One region of the Lysinibacillus sp. RC46 genome, then DNA from elsewhere that is predicted to be linked to it. Evidence: predicted binding sites of a transcription regulator. Region 1 holds the regulator's gene; the other holds the start of a gene.
What was found. Region 1 encodes CtsR, which represses protease genes until heat stress. Its sites were predicted from a motif close to ATGGTCAATAAAGGTCAAACA; they were not measured.
Positions count from the first base shown of each region.

Region 2: the regulator CtsR is predicted to act here: its motif matches at 5,935-5,955, upstream of ABH966_RS06050 (ATP-dependent Clp protease ATP-binding subunit).

Region 1 is NZ_JBGCCF010000008.1:59,982-69,536, forward strand. It holds gene ABH966_RS09430 (PIN/TRAM domain-containing protein) at 1-379, opposite strand, end outside; gene radA (DNA repair protein RadA) at 834-2,210, opposite strand; gene ABH966_RS09440 (ATP-dependent Clp protease ATP-binding subunit) at 2,353-4,797, opposite strand; gene mcsB (protein-arginine kinase McsB) at 4,787-5,896, opposite strand; gene ABH966_RS09450 (UvrB/UvrC motif-containing protein) at 5,893-6,441, opposite strand; gene ABH966_RS09455 (CtsR family transcriptional regulator) at 6,456-6,926, opposite strand; gene ABH966_RS09460 (magnetosome magnetite crystal formation protein family) at 7,130-7,435, opposite strand; gene ABH966_RS09465 (class I SAM-dependent methyltransferase) at 7,557-8,243, shown strand; gene corA (magnesium/cobalt transporter CorA) at 8,293-9,252, shown strand; gene ABH966_RS09475 (hypothetical protein) at 9,382-9,555, opposite strand, start outside.
Region 2 is NZ_JBGCCF010000005.1:18,331-27,885, forward strand. It holds gene ABH966_RS06020 (alpha-amylase family glycosyl hydrolase) at 1-1,013, shown strand, start outside; gene ABH966_RS06025 (DegV family protein) at 1,109-1,966, opposite strand; gene ABH966_RS06030 (Cof-type HAD-IIB family hydrolase) at 2,452-3,261, opposite strand; gene ABH966_RS06035 (prolyl oligopeptidase family serine peptidase) at 3,382-4,146, shown strand; gene ABH966_RS06040 (metal-sulfur cluster assembly factor) at 4,200-4,508, shown strand; gene ABH966_RS06045 (Crp/Fnr family transcriptional regulator) at 5,063-5,749, opposite strand; gene ABH966_RS06050 (ATP-dependent Clp protease ATP-binding subunit) at 6,019-8,145, shown strand; gene ABH966_RS06055 (YjzD family protein) at 8,194-8,388, opposite strand; gene ABH966_RS06060 (beta-ketoacyl-ACP synthase III) at 9,383-9,555, shown strand, end outside.

The DNA.
Region 1 (9,555 bases):
GGAACCCTAAATAGCCAAGCACAAATGACAGTATAACTGGTAAAACCTTTGTAAATTTCGGTAAATCCATACTATCAATTGCAAAGCCTAAAAAATAAGCAACGATTAGCCCGATAATAAGTCCCAGTGTACCAAATAATAAATCTCCAACAGGTACTTTAAATAGCACCTCTTCCATCCAACTAATAAGCCTTACGAAATAATCCGAAAAGGCAAACGATAGTGTAAACAGTAAAAGCGCTCCTAAAGCTACTGATACGTAGGGATTATCAAGCCAAGGATTAGATGATAAATGAAGCAATTCGTATAATGGCGGTAAGAAAACAAGGCCTAATGCTCCTCCAATCAGTAAAAAAGCAATTTGAACAAATTTTTTCATAAACTGTCACCTCCCATTTTTAATATATAATTATACATAGTTTACTGTAGAAAATCTTTTATGAACCCACCAAAGCATCATTATATCTCTTCTTTTGAACAATCATTTCGATTCTAATGAAAGAGGAAACCAATTACCGAAATCCTTCACACTCAAATTAGAAATGCTTAAGCATCTGCTGGGCATTAAAGGAGCCTTTTCACAGACGTTATCTTAGACGCCGTTTCCCCTCTTAGAGTTTCCTACCTTCTATCTCTGAATTACAAAAGTTTGCAAATCAATTATGCCTCGGCATAATTGCGTCCGGAATCGGCTTTGTGCATTCACAAAGAACTCCTTGCCGATTTCCGTGACATCCGCCTTAGGCTTTAATTTATTTCAGCGGGTGTTTGTACACCCGCTGAAATAAATTAAAAGTGCATGTCAGAACATTGTCCAACATGCACAAGCTTCTTTATAGCTCTCTAAAGCAAGCAGTCAATGCATCCTTTATCGTTTCCACACCAACTACCTCAATACCTTGCGGGAAATCCCATCCACCGATATTCGAAGCCGGTATGAAGACCCGTTTAAATCCGAGCTTTGCTGCCTCAATCACACGTTGTTCAATACGAGATACACGACGCACCTCGCCTGTCAAACCTACTTCCCCAATCAAGCAGTCCGTTGCTCTGACAGCTTGATCCTTAAAACTTGAAACGATGCTTGTTAACACAGCTAAATCAATTGCAGGTTCATCAAGCTTCACGCCGCCAGCAACTTTAATATATGCATCCTGAGCCTGTAGCATGAGGCCCATTCTCTTTTCAAGAACGGCCATAAGCAGTTGTACACGGTTTTGATCGACACCTGTTGCCATTCGTTTCGGATAATTAAAGCTTGTTGGTGTTACAAGTGACTGAATTTCAACTAGAATTGGCCGTGTACCTTCCATTGAGGCTACGATTGTTGACCCTGCCGCTCCCTGTGAACGCTCCTGTAAGAACAACTCAGACGGGTTTAACACTTCCTTTAAGCCCCCCTGGAGCATTTCAAAGATAGCAATTTCATTCGTAGAGCCAAAACGGTTTTTTTGACTGCGTAAAATACGGTGATTATGATGGCGTTCTCCTTCAAAATACAATACTGTATCAACCATATGCTCCAAAATACGTGGTCCTGCAATTTGTCCCTCTTTTGTTACATGTCCAACTAAGAAAATTGCAATTCCTTTCGTTTTTGCAATCCGCATAAGTTCTGCTGTACATTCACGCACTTGTGATACACTACCAGGTGCACTCGTTACTTCCGGATGAAAAACAGTTTGAATAGAATCGACAATAACAAACTTTGGCTGCACATCGTCAATGGTCTGATTTAAAAACTCTAAATTCGTCTCAGAATAGATATACAGCTCTTGTGATACCACTCCTAAACGTTCTGCACGTAGCTTTGTTTGACGGATGGATTCCTCACCAGAAATATAGAGCACACGATGCCCTTTATTCGATAGCAATGCAGATACTTGTAATAACAACGTCGACTTCCCAATCCCAGGATCTCCCCCAATTAACACAAGAGAACCCGGCACGATGCCTCCACCTAACACTCGGTTAAGCTCACCCATTTCTGTTGCAACTCGTGATTCCTCAGCAGCTTCAATCTGCATAATAGGGAGAGCCTTTTGGGTAACCGTAGCAGAATGTTGGAATGCCCCACGTGGCCCTTTCGCGACGACCTCCACCTCTTCAACCATCTTATTCCATTCCCCACACCCTGGACATCTTCCCATCCATTTTGCAGATTCATAGCCACAGCTTGAGCATACAAATTTTGTTTTTTTCTTTGCCAAATTGCATCCACCTCGAATATTTGTTCTTATATTTATTATTGTACATAAAAAAAGACAGCTTGGCACTTAAAGCCTCGCTGTCCTTTTTAAATAAACATTTAACGGGCAGAGGGGAGATGGAGAAGCCCCCCACAGATGAAGATTATTTAGAAGTAGAAACTTCCTCTTTTTTCTTCACAACAAACTCATCATTTACGTAATCAATGATAACTTGGTTGCCCTTCTCTACATTGCCTTTCAGCAGTTCTTCCGATAATCGGTCTTCTACTTGTTTTTGCAATGAACGACGTAGTGGACGAGCACCGTATTGAGGATCGTAGCCTTCCTCAGCAATTTTCTCGAGTGCCGAATCCGTTAACTCTAACGAAATGTCTTGCTCTTTTAGACGTTTTGTTAAAGCATTCGCCATCATTGCTACGATTTCTTTTAAATGTTCTTTTTCTAGTGAGTGGAAGACAATCATTTCATCGATACGGTTTAAGAACTCTGGACGGAATGCTTTTTTCAATTCCTCAAGCATTGTACCCTTCATATCTTTATACTTCGTATCAGTACTACCTACATTGAAACCAAGGTTTTTACGATATTTTAAAGCATCTGCACCAACGTTTGATGTCATAATAACAACTGTATTGCGGAAATCTACTACTCGACCTTTAGAATCTGTTAAACGGCCATCTTCAAGTACTTGAAGTAAGATATTGAAAACATCTGGATGAGCCTTCTCAATTTCATCTAGTAATACTACTGAATACGGTTTACGACGAACCTTTTCTGTTAGTTGACCGCCATCATCAAAGCCTACATAGCCTGGAGGTGAACCAACTAAACGTGAAGTCGAATGTTTTTCCATGTACTCAGACATATCAACGCGAATCATTGCGTCCTCATCACCAAACATAACCTCAGCTAGTGCTCTAGCAAGCTCTGTTTTACCAACCCCTGTAGGGCCTAAGAAAATAAATGAGCCAATTGGTCGTTTCGGATCTTTCAAACCAGCTCTTGCACGACGTATTGCGCGAGAAATTGCCTCTACCGCTTCTCCTTGACCTACAACTCGTTTGTGTAACTCTTCTTCAAGTTGTAATAACTTAGAAGATTCTTCTGAAGCAATTTTTGAAACTGGAATTCCAGTCCACATAGATACTACCGCTGCTACATCATCTACTGTAACTTTTGACTCAGCTTTACCCTGTTCTTCCTTCCAATTTTTTCTCGTAGTTTCAATTTCATCTTTTAGCTTTTGCTCTGTATCTCTTAATGACGCTGCTTTTTCAAATTCTTGACCTGAGACAGCAGCATTCTTTTCAGAGCGCACATTTTCAAGCTTATCTTCAAGTGCCTTTAAGTTTGGTGGCACTGCGAATGAACGTAAGCGTACTTTAGAACCCGCTTCATCGATTAAGTCAATCGCCTTATCTGGTAAGAAACGATCAGAAATATATCGATCACTCATTTTTGCTGCCGCTTCAATTGCTTCATCTGTGATTTTCACACGGTGATGTGCTTCATAACGATCACGTAAACCTTGAATAATTTGAATCGCTTCTTCTACAGTTGGCTCATCAACTTGAATTGGTTGGAAACGACGCTCTAATGCCGCATCCTTCTCAATATATTTGCGATACTCATCTAAAGTTGTTGCACCAATACATTGAAGCTCGCCACGGGCTAAAGATGGTTTTAAAATATTCGACGCATCAATGGCACCTTCCGCACCACCTGCACCGATTAATGTATGCAATTCATCGATGAATAAAATAACATTTCCTGCTTGGCGAATTTCATCCATTACTTTTTTCAAGCGATCCTCGAATTCACCACGATATTTTGTTCCAGCAACAACTGTCCCCATATCAAGTGTCATAACACGTTTATCACGGAGAATTTCTGGCACTTCATTATTAATGATTTGCTGTGCTAAGCCTTCAGCAATAGCTGTTTTACCAACACCTGGCTCCCCAATTAATACAGGGTTATTTTTTGTACGACGTGACAGAACCTCAATAACACGTGTAATTTCTTTGCTTCGACCAATGACTGGATCTAAAGTGCCTTCACGAGCAATTTGCGTTAAATCACGCGCAAGGCTATCTAATGTTGGCGTATTGGCAGCCTGTGCAGCTTGTTGACCAGATTGAGCATTATCGTTATTGCCTAATAACAATAGCACTTGCTGACGAGCCTTATTCAATCCGACACCAGCATTATTTAATACACGGGCCGCTATACCTTCACCTTCACGAATAAGCGCTAATAGTAAATGCTCTGTGCCGATATAGGAATGACCTAATTTACGTGATTCATCAACGGATAGTTCTATTACCTTTTTAGCTCGAGGTGTGTAGTGGACAATCGGACCAACATCCTCTTTACCTTTCCCTACAAGCTCTTCAATACCTGCTTCAATCATTTGAGGACTAATATCAATGGCTTCTAATGCTTTTGCAGCAATACCGCCACCTTCACGGATAAGGCCTAATAGAATATGCTCTGTTCCAATTGATTCGTGTTTCCAATGAATTGCCTCTTCTTGTGCAAGCTGTAATACTTTTTGCGCGCGTTGTGTAAAACGATTAAACATCAAATGAATCCTCTCCTTTTCCCCGAATAATAGGCTTACTCATATTTTCTCGAGATAGTGCCTCACGAAGCATTTCCGCTCGTACGCGATCTCGCTCAGTAGGTGGCAAAACGTCACCTGCGTAATTCTGTAAAAATCCAGGTTGCATACTAACTACACATTCGTTTAATTTAGTCGCTTTAATACCTTCAATTAACTGTAAATCTACCCCTAAACGAACATTAGATAAACAGGTAGCAGCCTCCTCACTCGTTAAAATTCGAGCATGAGTTAATGTCCCTAAAGCACGGTATACACGGTCTTCTAAGGCAAGCTCTGCTTTTTCCATTAACTTACCTCTTGCATGCCGTTCTTTTTGAATTATTTTTTCAGCGACACTTTGGATATCGGCTAAAATATCATCCTCTGTTTTTCCTAGTGTAATCTGATTTGACACTTGGTAAACATTCCCTATATTTTCGCTACCCTCCCCATATATTCCTCTTACGGTCATTCCTAATCGTGTCATTGCATTAATGATTTGATTCATCTGACCCGTAAGTGTAAGGGCCGGCAGGTGCATCATGACAGATGCTCGTAAACCAGTACCAATATTTGTTGGACAACTTGTTAAATAACCAAATGTATCTCGAAATGCGTAAGGCAATGCTTTCTCTAGGGTACGATCAATTTTATTAGCTTGCTCGTATGCCTTTTGAAGTTGAAAACTCGCTGTCATACATTGAATGCGTAAATGGTCTTCTTCGTTCACCATAATGCTAGTTGATTCGTCATCAGATAAGAGCATGGAGCCAACTCGCTCTTTTTTTACAAGCTGAGGACTAATCAAGTGCTTTTCCACAAGTATTTGACGCTGTAAAGACGTTAAGTCTTTAATAGCAAAATATGAATAATTTTCTCGAAGTTCTGTACTATCCTTAATTGCATGTGTAACTGCCTGTTCCACCTGTAATGCTTCATCCTCTGTAAAGGCTAATGGAAAACGATAACCATCTAAATTTCGCGCAAGGCGGATGCGTGTACTTATGACAATATCTGAATAATCGTCCTCTACACTCATCCATATTGGTGTAGCACGCTCTAAAAACGACTCAATCATCACGACACATCACCACCTTCAAATTGTAGCTGTTTCTCAAGTTCCTTCGCTTCATCACGAAGCTTTGCTGCATCTTCAAATTGTTCTTCATCTACAGCAATTTTCATACGTTTACGAATATCTTCAATTTGCTTTTTGATGACATGAACATTGTTTCGAGCACCGGGCATTTTCCCTATATGTTGAGGGCCAGCCTGAATACGGTTAAAGAGCTTCGGCAAATGCTCGCTAAAGGTGTCATAGCAGCTAGGGCATCCAAATTTACCTTCTTTTAAAAATTGTTTATAGGTAAATCCACATTGTGGGCAAGTTTGCGGTTGTGGTGGTGCCTGCTGTTTTTCACCCACTTGTTGTTGCTGCCATGTAGGGGAGCCAAACCAATTAGATAATAGCTGTTGAATAGATACTGGCTCTTGCTTAAATTCAGCATGAAATGGATGGAACTGCGAGGCGCAGACGTCACAATAATGATGCTCCACTTTTTGGCCACTTTGAACTTGTGTTACGGTAACTGTCGCATTACGCTGCTTGCAATGTTCGCATATCATTTCCATCACCTCTTTTATTTTTGCTGTTCATATTTAATCGTTGTTAGCATCGCTCGTAAAATTTTTGCTCGAATGTTATCCCGTAACGGGAGTTGCAAATCGATAGTTGAGCGATCAACTGCTGCTAACATTATTTTCGCTTCTCGCTTTGAAATTACCTGCTCATCAATTAGTCGATACACTAAATCTTCTGCCATTATTTGCGATGCCCCACCTTCTATTTGCCTGAGGACATCATCGATTAAATCAATTTGTGAATTCGCGCGGACACGTAAAATTCGAATGTATCCACCACCACCACGTTTGCTTTCAACAAGGTAACCTCGTTCGGCAGTAAATCTTGTATTGATTACATAATTTATTTGTGAGGGCACGCATTGAAATTTATCTGCGATTTCACTACGTTTTATTTCAATATGCCCTTCTCCACCTAATTCAAGTACTTGCTTTAAGTAGCCTTCTATGATGTCTGATATATTACGCATTTTAGGAATACACCTCGCTTACTCCACTGACTTTGACTATCTTTGACTTTCTTTGAGTATATTATACAAAACGCTTGAAAATAATTGCAATTAATTCGCACATAGAAAAATTAAAGTGCCCTGCCCTTAGTTATAAGATACCCGTTTCAGCAATAGAAAAAACGCAAGCATATGCAACTAGCATATACTTGCGTCTATAAAAATTATACCCATCGACCAACAATTGGATAACGCCAAGGCTCATCAGATAAAGCCTTCACAATACCAATAATTGGCGCAATAAAATACATAATACCAAATACAATCAAGAACGGTATCCCAATGAGTAGGACGCTGAAAATACCCGAAATTGTAAGTAACACTATCATCACAACTTGGAACAATAAAGCTTGCACAGAGAGACTCTTTACCTCTTCATCCGAGCCAATTAAGAAAAATATAATTGGTACTAACCATGGCGCAAAAAACGCACTTGCGTGTATGATTACCTTAGACCATTTAGTTTCCATTTATATCAACCCTTCCATTTGATTTTTTATTTTATGTACTACTATTTACGGACCTACTCCTTAAATAGTTTCAAATATAAATTGGATTTTAAAAATTTTTTTGAAAGGCATGTGATACCCGATGGAATTTAATAACAAACTTGCAAACGAATACGAAAAAGGTATTCGTCGCACGCTCCCAAGCTATGATGCAATGCTACGTTTGACACAAACCTTTTACCAATCTGCGTTACATGAAAAAGCTGAATTTTTAGTAGTTGGCTCCGGAAGCGGCAATGAAATTTTACAGCTCGCTGAGAAAAGACCTCATTGGTCATTTGTTGGCTTAGATCCGTCAGAATCGATGCTGCAAATAGCTAGTGAACGTTTAAAATCTCTACCTAATAATATTTCTTTATATCAAGGAACTATACTGGACACTCAGCTACCTACAGAGAAGTTTGATGCAGCAAGCTGTTTATTAGTGCTTCATTTCATACAAGATGATCAAGAGAAGCTTGCAACATTAAAAGAAATAGCGAATAATTTAAAGCCCGGTGCTCCATTTGTCCTCGTCTCAAAATACGGGCAACCTGGTTCCATAGAAACTGAGCTACAATTTGATCTATGGCGTGCTTATTGGCTACAACATACAAAGCTATCACCATCAGACGTAGCGGAAATGGAGAAATCCATACGTTCTCTTTCATTTATGCGTGAAGAGGACATTTTATCACTATTACAGCAGGCAGGCTTTACAAAACCATCTAGGTTCTTTGCTACGACTTTATTTGGTGGTTGGATATGTTATAAAGAAAGTTTCTTTTGAAGATATATACACCTGTTAGGATAGAATGAACAGGATTGAGGTGAATGCTGTGATACGCACAATTGGAATTACAAAAGATCAAAAGCTTATAAAGGATTTTCCGCTTGAAGATATATACAAAAACGAATTTGAATGGTACTGGGTCGACTTTAATTGTCCGACCGATGAGGAAGAACTACTGTTAGATACATTTTTCCACTTTCATCCACTCGCTATAGAAGATTGTTTAATGCGTTTACAGCGGCCAAAGCTCGATTTTTATGATGATTTCCATTTCTTTGTTATCCAAAGAGTTAACGAAGAATTAACAGCTGAGGAAGTAAACATTTTTGTTTCTAATAAATTTATTGTCACATTTCATAAAAACGGAGCTCCGGAAATAGATCGAGTACAAATGATGTTAGAAAAACAGCCAAAGAATTGGGAACGCGGCACAGTATATTTAACATACCAGGTAATCGATAAAATCGTTGATAGCTATTTCCCGCTTGTCTATAAGATTGAGGATCATTTAAATGCACTAGAAGATGAGCTTACTTATCAAAGTAACCCCAATGCTATGAAAGTTGTGTTTGAATTCCGTAGTGATTTGCTTGATCTACGACGCACCATTTTACCAATGCGCGATCTATTATATCGTATCCTTAACTCTTACCGATTTTCACTAAAGAAATCAGAGCGAGCTTATTTCGGAGATATTTACGATCATCTACTTAAACTCACCGAAATGATCGAATCCAACCGTGAGCTCACGGCGGATATGCGTGATAGTTATATGGCGATGAGCTCTAGTCGCATGAATGGCATCATGATGACCTTAACAATTGTTTCAACAATCTTTATTCCTCTGACATTTATTGCTGGTGTTTATGGAATGAATTTTGACTATATGCCAGAGCTACACGGGAAATTTAGCTACTTTATTGTACTCGGAATTATGATTCTTATCGTTTTATTTATGTTGGGAGTCTTTAAACTTAAAGGATGGTTCGGTTTATTTAAATCTTAAAATGATAGTTTATTGCTAATAACTCCTTTGGGACCAACATCACAGATCGAAGCCAAGCAATCAGCCAGCTATTCTTTTGTCGACAAGCTAAAGGCACCTTAGAGATTTTTCTAAGGTGCCTTTTTACTGTCAGTAAGGGCCACGATCATCAATTTTATCTTCGCCTTGCTGTGGAAATAAAAAGTAAGCGAGTACCCCAGATACTAATGTTGCACAGACAGTAATTAATAGTTGATCTAAGTCTGGTACTTCAGCATAGTAGTTTCGTAACATGTAAACCGATCCAATTGCTACAATTACCAT
Region 2 (9,555 bases), on a different contig from region 1:
AGTGGGCAAAAGATCCAGCGAAAAAGGATTGGATTACTTCAACAAATAATGGACAAGTACAATGGGACTTAAAAAACAAAGATGTACAAGAAGCACTTATTAAATCTGCAACAGATTTTGTCTCTACATATGATGTTGGTGGGGTGCGTTTAACAAATATTGCTGGTGCCGATACAGGATTTATCAATGCAGTGATTAAGGCATTAAAAGATTCGAAAAAATCGCTCTATGTGATTTCTAATGAAGAAAGTGATGCAAACTTTGATGCAAGCATTTCACCGGCTACAGCTGATATTTACCGTAATATATTTAAAAATGTTGATATGGATTCTTCTAAGTTGATGGACCCATTAAAAGGTGAAAAGCCAACTCAAATTATGGTGGATTCGCTAGAAACACGTCGTTTTACATTTGATTCTGCAGCTGAAAATATGTTCCCACCAACGCGTTTGAAAATGGCTATGGGTGCTTTATTTATGATGCCAGGGATTCCAGTTGTGCAATATGGTACAGAAATTGCGATGAACGGGGAAACAAAGCCAGATACGCACCAAATTTTCAACTTTAAAACAGATGATGAGTTAATCGAATATATTAAAAATGTTCAATCGTTACGTAATAAATCTGAGACATTACGAAATGGTGATTTTGAAGTTATTACAAATGAAAATGGCCTACTTGTATTTACACGAACATCTGATAAAGAGAAATGGGTCATCATGGTTAACAACACTAGTAAAACACAACGCGTTGATTTAACACCTGCTCAGCTTGGGGAAGGTAAAATGCTAAATGGTATTATACATGAAGAAAAAGTTCGTATTAATGAAAAAGATGTGTATCCGGTTATTTTAAATCGTGAAATGGTAGAGATTTATCAAGTTAGAGATGATGAAGGATTAAATGTACCTTATATGGTAGCACTAGGATTAGTATGGGTTATATTCATAGGATTTGTAGTTGTTATTATTAGACGAGGTAAAGTACGTCGTAAGGAGCAAGATGTTCAATAATAAAGGGGCTTAATCCCTCATTGATTTTACAGGCAGTTAATACAAGATAAAATGATAACCCCCTTCAACACTTTTAAGTGCGGAGGGGGTTTTTGTTAAGCTTGATAGCTTTTATTCGTAAAGAAGATGGCAATTGTACCTGGTCCAACGTGTGAGCCGATTGCTGAGCCAATCATTGTTACTTGAATGGCTTTTGGCGAAAATCTTTTTTGGATAGAAGCCTTTACTTCGTTGGCAAAGTCCACATCATCACTATGACTAATACCAATAATTTTCTCAGAAAAATCATCGCCGCGTTCTTGCATTAAATCTAACATGCGAGTGATGGCTTTTTTGCGTCCGCGAGATTTTTCAATCGGCACAAGTTTACCGTCCTCTACATTTAAAATTGGTTTAATGCTTAGGAGCCCTCCAAGAAATGCGCTTGCCTTTGATACACGCCCACCTTTAGCAAGGTAATCTAAATCCTCAACTGTAAATAAGTGTTCCATTTGTGGGGTAAGAGCTGTGATTTTTGCTTCGATTTCTTCCAATGAAGCACCTGTATTTCGAAGTCGAACCGCTTCTTCGACTACTAGACCAAAACCAAGTGAAGCACATTTAGAATCGATGATCGCTAATTTAAGGGAGGGATATTGCTCCTGCACTTGATTGCGAATCATGACTGCCGTATTATAGGTGCCTGATAATTCCGATGAAAAGGCAATATAGATCCCTTCCTCTTCATTCTTTGCTAGATTTTCGAAATGGTTGAGAAAAATCTCTGGTGATACTTGGGATGTTTTTGGGCGAGCTCCTTGACGAATAGCATCGTAAATTTCTTTGGAATCAATTGAAATGACATCATCATATTCATTATTGTTCAATTGCACTCGTAGTGGAAGAAGTTCAACATTGTTTTCTTCATAGTAAAACTTTGGTAAATCACATCCACTATCAGTAAAAATTTTCATCATTTGTCCCCCTAATTTAATATTCTATATGAGAAGTTTTCAAATACCTATACTACATAACAGGTGAACAAGTGTCGAGCTTTCACTTTCCACTTTATGTTTCTCTAAACTATTTCTAATGAAATATTATATAGATATATTATCATATCGAGTTTCAGTATAATTGCAACCCAGGATTTTTAACTTTATTCAATAAGTACCTATCGAATAAAGAGTACTTCTGAATAAAGTTAAAATGAAAAAATGACTCATTACCATAACGTGGTTGATTTCCGTTCCGACTGGGCGCTTTGACGTGACAGCAACAGCACCGATGTTGGTCACGAAGGCGTTATCATAGGACGTGATGGTTTTAGCCTTCGTTCCTCTGTTGCTAATCCCCAAGGAGTCGCCCAATCTCCACTCCAATCAACTTGGTATACGTTTCAACAGGTGTCATCCACAATTTTTGGTGATGATCCAGAAAATGGGGTATCACTACTTAACTAGGTTAATTTCAAGCGATCGATGAGTGTTTTAGCAATGCCATCGTCATTATTGGTTGTGGTAATTTCATTAGCAATATTTTTTAAAGTAGGAATGCCATTGCCCATTGCTACACCGATGCCGGCGTAATCGATCATTTCTAAATCGTTATCTTCATCACCGAATGCAATAATACGCTCGCGTGGAATACCTAAATCTTTTGCTACATGAGCGATTCCCACTGCTTTATTTAAGCCACGGCGAACAATCTCAATAATGTGAAGTGGAGCACCCCAGCGACGATGTTCAATGACCTCTGCATGAACAGCCTGTAAATGATCACGGATAATCGTGGAATTTACTTCATTCGCTTGAATCAGTAAACTAGTTGGGTTATCAAGTAAATGGGTATAGAGGTCTCCAAGAGTAATTTTTGGATTCCCCATATTAAAAATGTTTAATATCCGTTCATTCTCTGTATGCACATAAATATCGTCCTTAACTTCTGCAATGATATTTTCGTATTGATAGCTATTGATGGAATCAACGACATCATGCACTACGCCTAAATCAATAGGAGTATGCTTAGTCTGCCAAGCAGCATTTTTCGGGTGGTGGACGTAAGCACCATTAAAATTCACGATGGGCGTTGTAAGGCCAAGTTCGTGATAGTATATATCACTCGCACGATAAGGACGACCTGTAGCAATCATCACTTGATGACCTTGTTCCTTTGCCTGCAATAATGTTTTTTTAGTTTTGGCTGAAATTTGTTGTTGGTCCGTTAATAACGTACCATCTAAGTCTAAAACGATTAAATGCGGTTTCATAGCTCATTGCCCCTTTCCTATAATTTGAATAGTATCTCTTTGTAAACCATACGTCAAAATTTTGTCACATAGAGAAAAGTTTGCTAACATAAAGATAGACAAAAGTTGGGAGTGACAAAGATGATTGTTGAAAAAGAATTGTGGGGAGATATTCCTTTATTACATATACATACAGAAAATATGAATGAAAAAACCCCAGTAGTTATTTTTTTACATGGTTTTATGAGCGCAAAAGAACATAACTTACATTATGCATACCAATTAGTAGGCAACGGGGTGCGTGTCCTATTACCAGATGCAAAATTACATGGCGACCGTAGTGAAGGACTATCTGAGATGAAAATGAGCTTACATTTTTGGGATATTGTTTTAAATTCTATTCATGAAGTTGAACAATTATATAATGAATTAAAGAATAAAAAATTATTAGTGGATGATAAAATTGGCGTTGCTGGTACATCGATGGGTGGAATTGTAACATCAGGCTGTTTAAAGCGTTATGACTGGATTAAAACAGCAGCAGTATGCATGGGTGCACCAGGGTTTCTTAAATTAGCGGAGTATCAATTACAGCAATTCGCTAAAAGCGGTGTGAATTGGCCAATGTCAGAAGAAGAAGTACAACAAACGAATGAACTTCTTGCTAAATATGATGTCAGCCTAACACCAGAAAAATTCGCAGGACGACCTGTGTTATTTTGGCATGGGGAATTAGATAAAACCGTTCCTTTTAATGAAACGTATAATTTTTATTTAACTTTACGCAATTATTATGAAACAAATCCAGAAGACTTAAAGTTCTTAGCTAATAAAAGAGCGGGCCATGCTGTGTCACGAGATGGTATGTTAGCAGCAACTGAATGGCTTGCACAGCATTTGGCATAATAAGATGCATCTGCTATGATTAAGTTAACACTGTGACGGAAGGAGAAATACAGATGGATCAAGATATGAAAGACAGCATGTTCGGTGCATTAGAAAATGTAATTGACCCTGAGCTTGGTATTGATATCGTCAACTTAGGTTTAGTATATGATGTAGAGTTAGATGAAGAAGGTGTAGCAACCGTTACAATGACGCTAACGTCTATGGGCTGCCCAATGGGACCTGTTATTGTTGATCAAGTGAACACAGCTTTAGGTGAGCTTCCTGAGGTAAAAAGTACAAATGTCAACATTGTATGGAATCCACCTTGGTCAAAAGATAGAATGTCACGCTATGCCAAAATGGCATTAGGTGTACGCTAAGTCCACTTAAAGCACGAGAAAAAATCCCCGCTTATAACACATAAGCGGGGATTTTTTCTGTTTTTGAAATACAAAATAGTTAAAGTAATCTTTGTGACTGTGGCGTGCTTTAAATGAAGAAGATTTCTGTTCCAAGCTACTCATCATAAAACAACAGAAGAAACTTATAATAATGACGCTATTGTATATCTGGTGTTGCTGACGCTTTACTATCTGAAATACAACAATTGTTGCTGTCGCTTCGCTTTCGCACAGACAAAACATTGTTGCTAAAGTTTTTTGTTGTATCACTATGAATTTTAGTAACATGCAAGAAGATACACGCTATGTGATGTGGTTGATTGGAGTGGAGGCTGGGCGACTCCTCGGGGATCAGCGTCACAGATGAGACCCTGCAGCGCAGCGAAGCGGCTCATCGGACGCCCCCAGGAAAGCGCCCAGTCGGAACGGAAATCAACCCCTCGCTTTGCAGAAGAGTCTTACTTTATTTCTTTACATAATAGAACACAAAATCCCCACTTATAACTCATAAGCGGGGATTTTGCATGTTGCTATTAATCAATACGACATATTTGTAACGGACAATTTTCACAGGCGATTTCATCCTTTAAAAATTGTAAATCGTGAATGGTAATATAACCTTTTTCGAAGGATATGATATTTTGCTTCTTTAAGTCATTAAGCATGCGATTAATCATTTCTCGACTCGTCGCACATAAATTAGCGATTTCTGTATTTGTTAATGGGAGATCAATATAAATAGTGTCATTTTCTAAAGGCTTACCATAAGTATTTGAAAGGCGGATAAGTGTTGAAAATAAAGCGCCCTTTTTACCATTTAAAACTAAATCGCGCAAACGACTTTGATGTTTTAAATTTTCTGTTTGCAACCACTTCATATATTCCACCATTAAATTAGGTTGTTCCACTAGTAAAAGTTCCAATGATTCACGGCTTAGTACATATAAACTAGAGGGTTCTAAAACTTTAGCAGTCATAGAATTATACGTAAGGTTACAAAATAATGAGCTTTCTCCAATAATACTGTCTGGACCACAAATACGAATGGTTAATTCTTTCCCATTCTCTGTTTCCTGACTAATCGAGATTGCTCCTGTTTTTATATAATAAATTTCTTTCGCACGTTCGCCCTCTAAAAAAATTTTACTATCCTTATTCACTTTAATAAAAACACCGTGTTTTTGAAAAAGATCGTGAAATTTTTCTTGTATATTATCCATAATAGTCATATCTTCAACACATCTCTTTCTTTTTACGTAAAAATTGTTTAATTATTACAAAATAAGGTGAACAATTTACTAAATCTAAGAAATATACTTTTATTATAACGTAATTTTCCAGTTATAAGTGAAGAAATTTTAGGACTATTTCTTTGCTATGATTTGTCGTGTGTTGTAAAATAAAGTTAGTCAAAAAAGGTCAAACATTTTTAATGAAACAGAATGGCGAACGGGATTCCGCTTAACATTATTGAAAAGGAGTGCTAAATATGCAATTTCAACAAACAAATGACAAAAAACCATTAGAACAATTTGGACGTAATTTAATTGAAGAAGTAAAAAACGGTAAAATGGACCCGGTAATCGGCCGTGATGAAGAAATTCGGAATGTTATTCGGATTTTAACACGTAAAACGAAAAATAATCCTGTCTTAATAGGTGAGCCTGGGGTTGGTAAAACAGCTATTGTAGAAGGATTAGCCCAACGTATCGTAAAGGGCGATGTGCCTGAGGGGTTAAAGGATTGCATACTGTATGAGTTAGATATGAGTGCCTTAATAGCAGGTGCTAGTTATCGAGGACAATTTGAAGAGCGCTTAAAGGGTGTTTTAAAAGAGGTAAAAGACTCAGAGGGGCGCATTATTTTATTTATAGATGAAATTCATACGATTGTTGGCGCTGGTAAAACGGAAGGTGCGATGGACGCTGGGAATATGCTAAAGCCAATGCTTGCACGAGGTGAGCTACATTGTATCGGAGCTACAACATTAGATGAATACCGTATGTATATTGAAAAAGATCCTGCTTTAGAGCGTCGTTTCCAACAAGTGCTTGTACGTGAGCCATCTATTGAAGATACAGTTTCCATTTTACGAGGCTTGAAAGAGCGCTTTGAGTTACATCATGCAGTACGCATTCATGACCGTGCGATTGTAGCGGCAGCAGAGCTTTCAGATCGCTATATTACAGAGCGTTTCCTGCCAGATAAGGCCATCGATTTAATCGATGAAGCATGTGCGATGATTCGAACAGAAATTGATTCCATGCCACAGGAATTGGATGCAGTAAAACGCCGTATTATGCAACTTGAAATTGAGGAACAAGCACTACGTAAAGAAAAGGACGAGGCAAGCAAAAAGCGACTAGAGCAACTCAGTGATGAATTAACAAAGCTGAAAGAATCTTCTGAGGGTATGCTTAAACAATGGGAAACCGAAAAAGGGGCGTTACATGGCATTCAGAAAAAACGTGAAAAACTAGATAAATACCGTCGTGACTTAGATGAAGCAGAAAGTAAATATGATTTAAATAAAGCAGCCGAACTACGTCATGGGAAAATTCCTACGCTTGAAAAGGAAATTCAAGAGATGGAAAAACAATTAGAGAATGGTACGGAATCACGTATTTTACGTGAAGAGGTAACAGCTGATGAAATCGCATCTATCGTCTCACGCTGGACAGGGATACCAGTGACGAAATTAGTAGAAGGTGAGCGTGAAAAATTATTGCGCTTAAAAGATACATTGCATGAGCGTGTAGTCGGACAAGATAATGCTGTACAACTTGTTACAGAAGCGGTATGGCGTGCTCGAGCTGGTATTAAAGACCCGCATCGACCAATTGGTAGCTTTTTATTCCTAGGGCCAACAGGTGTTGGTAAAACAGAGCTTGCGAAGGCACTAGCGGCACAGCTGTTTGATTCTGAGGATCATTTTATTCGCATTGATATGAGTGAATATATGGAGAAGCATAGTGTATCACGTCTTGTAGGGGCACCTCCAGGCTATATTGGTTATGAAGAAGGTGGACAATTAACAGAAGCTGTTCGCCGAAATCCATATTCAGTAGTATTATTAGATGAAATTGAAAAAGCTCACCCTGATGTTGCAAATATTTTACTGCAAATTTTAGATGATGGACGCATTACGGATAGCCAAGGTCGTATGGTCAACTTTACGAACACAGTGGTTATTTTAACTTCTAACATTGGCTCAAACTATTTAATGGAAGCAAAAGAAGAAGATGTAGCAGTTGAGGATTTAGTGATGGCTGCACTTCGTCAACACTTTAAACCAGAGCTGTTAAATCGAATGGATGATATCATTATGTTCCATGCACTATCGGCTGAGCACTTCACAGCGATTGCTTGGAAATATGTCGAACAGCTTATCAAACGAGTTGCAGAGCAAGAAATTACTTTACAAGTAGAACAAAATGTAATTGACTGGGTTGTAGAACAAGGAGCAGATGCTCAGTTTGGCGCTAGACCACTAAAACGCTTCGTGCAACGTTATATTGAAACTGCGGTTGCAAAAGAATTGCTTCGTGGTGAAGTATTACCAGGAGAAACATTGCACATTAGAATGCATGATGGCCAATGCATCGTTGAAAAATAACAAAAAAACCTGTTCCGCATTGAGCGAAACAGGTTTTTTCTAGTTGAATTAATGATTGTCTGCAGCTTCTGGAGTTGACTCGTTTGGAATAACTGCACCGATGATGAAAACAAGAATTGTAAATACAACTGATGTGACAACAGCAGTTTGGAAATCAAAATCTGCACCAAGTACAGCGCTTACTACGTAGTTTACCATTGAAACTAGTAGGAATGACCATATGAATGTTACGATATATTGCATTAATTTCACCTCAACCGAACTTTTTTATATCATTATCATATCATAACATAAATCGAAAAAAAAAGAACCTTTTCTGTGAAACATGGCGAATTTGTAACAACGATAATCATCAATTGAGAACATTTTAGATGGCAAAATATTCGATTGGTTCATATCTATTTTCGATTTCCTGCTGTTCTATTATTCAAACCAATGTTGTAGTTCTAAGTTATTTCATACCGAGGTGGCTTATTTTGGTCATCTGTGATGCGTTGGTCATTATTAATTTGAAACTTTTCTACGTACCATTCGTATTATAACTAGACAATTCTAATTTTATAGAACTGAATAAAGGGAGAAATGAATTTTTTGAACCATTGAATGAAACAATTACTTTTTGTGATTTACTTGATTACCATTGCGGATGCGTATTACTCAACGTTGTTTATTGAATCAAAAACACCACCGCAACACCAGACGATTAAAGCGTCAGCCATTACGTTGGCACAACTACGGTAGCAAACCTAACAAAAAGAAACGTACAACACGTCGTTTGAAACCTTCTGTGTTGCAACCCATCAAGCGATTTCTTCAGAGCACTAAGTGTTCAAAAGAAAACGTGATCCTTAACGACCTATTAGAGAATAGTTTGGACGTACGCAGATTCATGCGAGAGCCACCTTTCATCTTTTTACGATATCGACTTTTACGATGTTGATAATAGCAATTGTTAGACTAAAGCTGCAGATCTATTTGCAGCTTTTTTCATTAACCACCATTATTAAATTTTTCAGCCTCACTTATCCTCAAAAATACGCTTTTTCCTGCATCAGTTCTAAAAGTTGTAGATGACATTTGTTAAATCGTATGGCATGTATATAAGCTGATTGGAGACCATTGATACTACTAGTTTTAAGACGTTAAATTTAATTCATCTTGCACCTCTCCTTCATTATGAGTTATAATTATGACCAGTTACTAATAATTGATAGTAAGAAAGCAGAGGGGTTGCTAAATGAACGCTGGTATTATAGGAATTGGCAAATACGTTCCGGAGAAGGTCGTTACAAATTTTGATTTAGAAAAAATGATGGACACTTCGGATGAATGGATTCGAACACGCACGGGGATTGAAGAACGTCGTTTTGCCGCAGATGATCAGGATACGTCAGATTTAGCAGTAGCTGC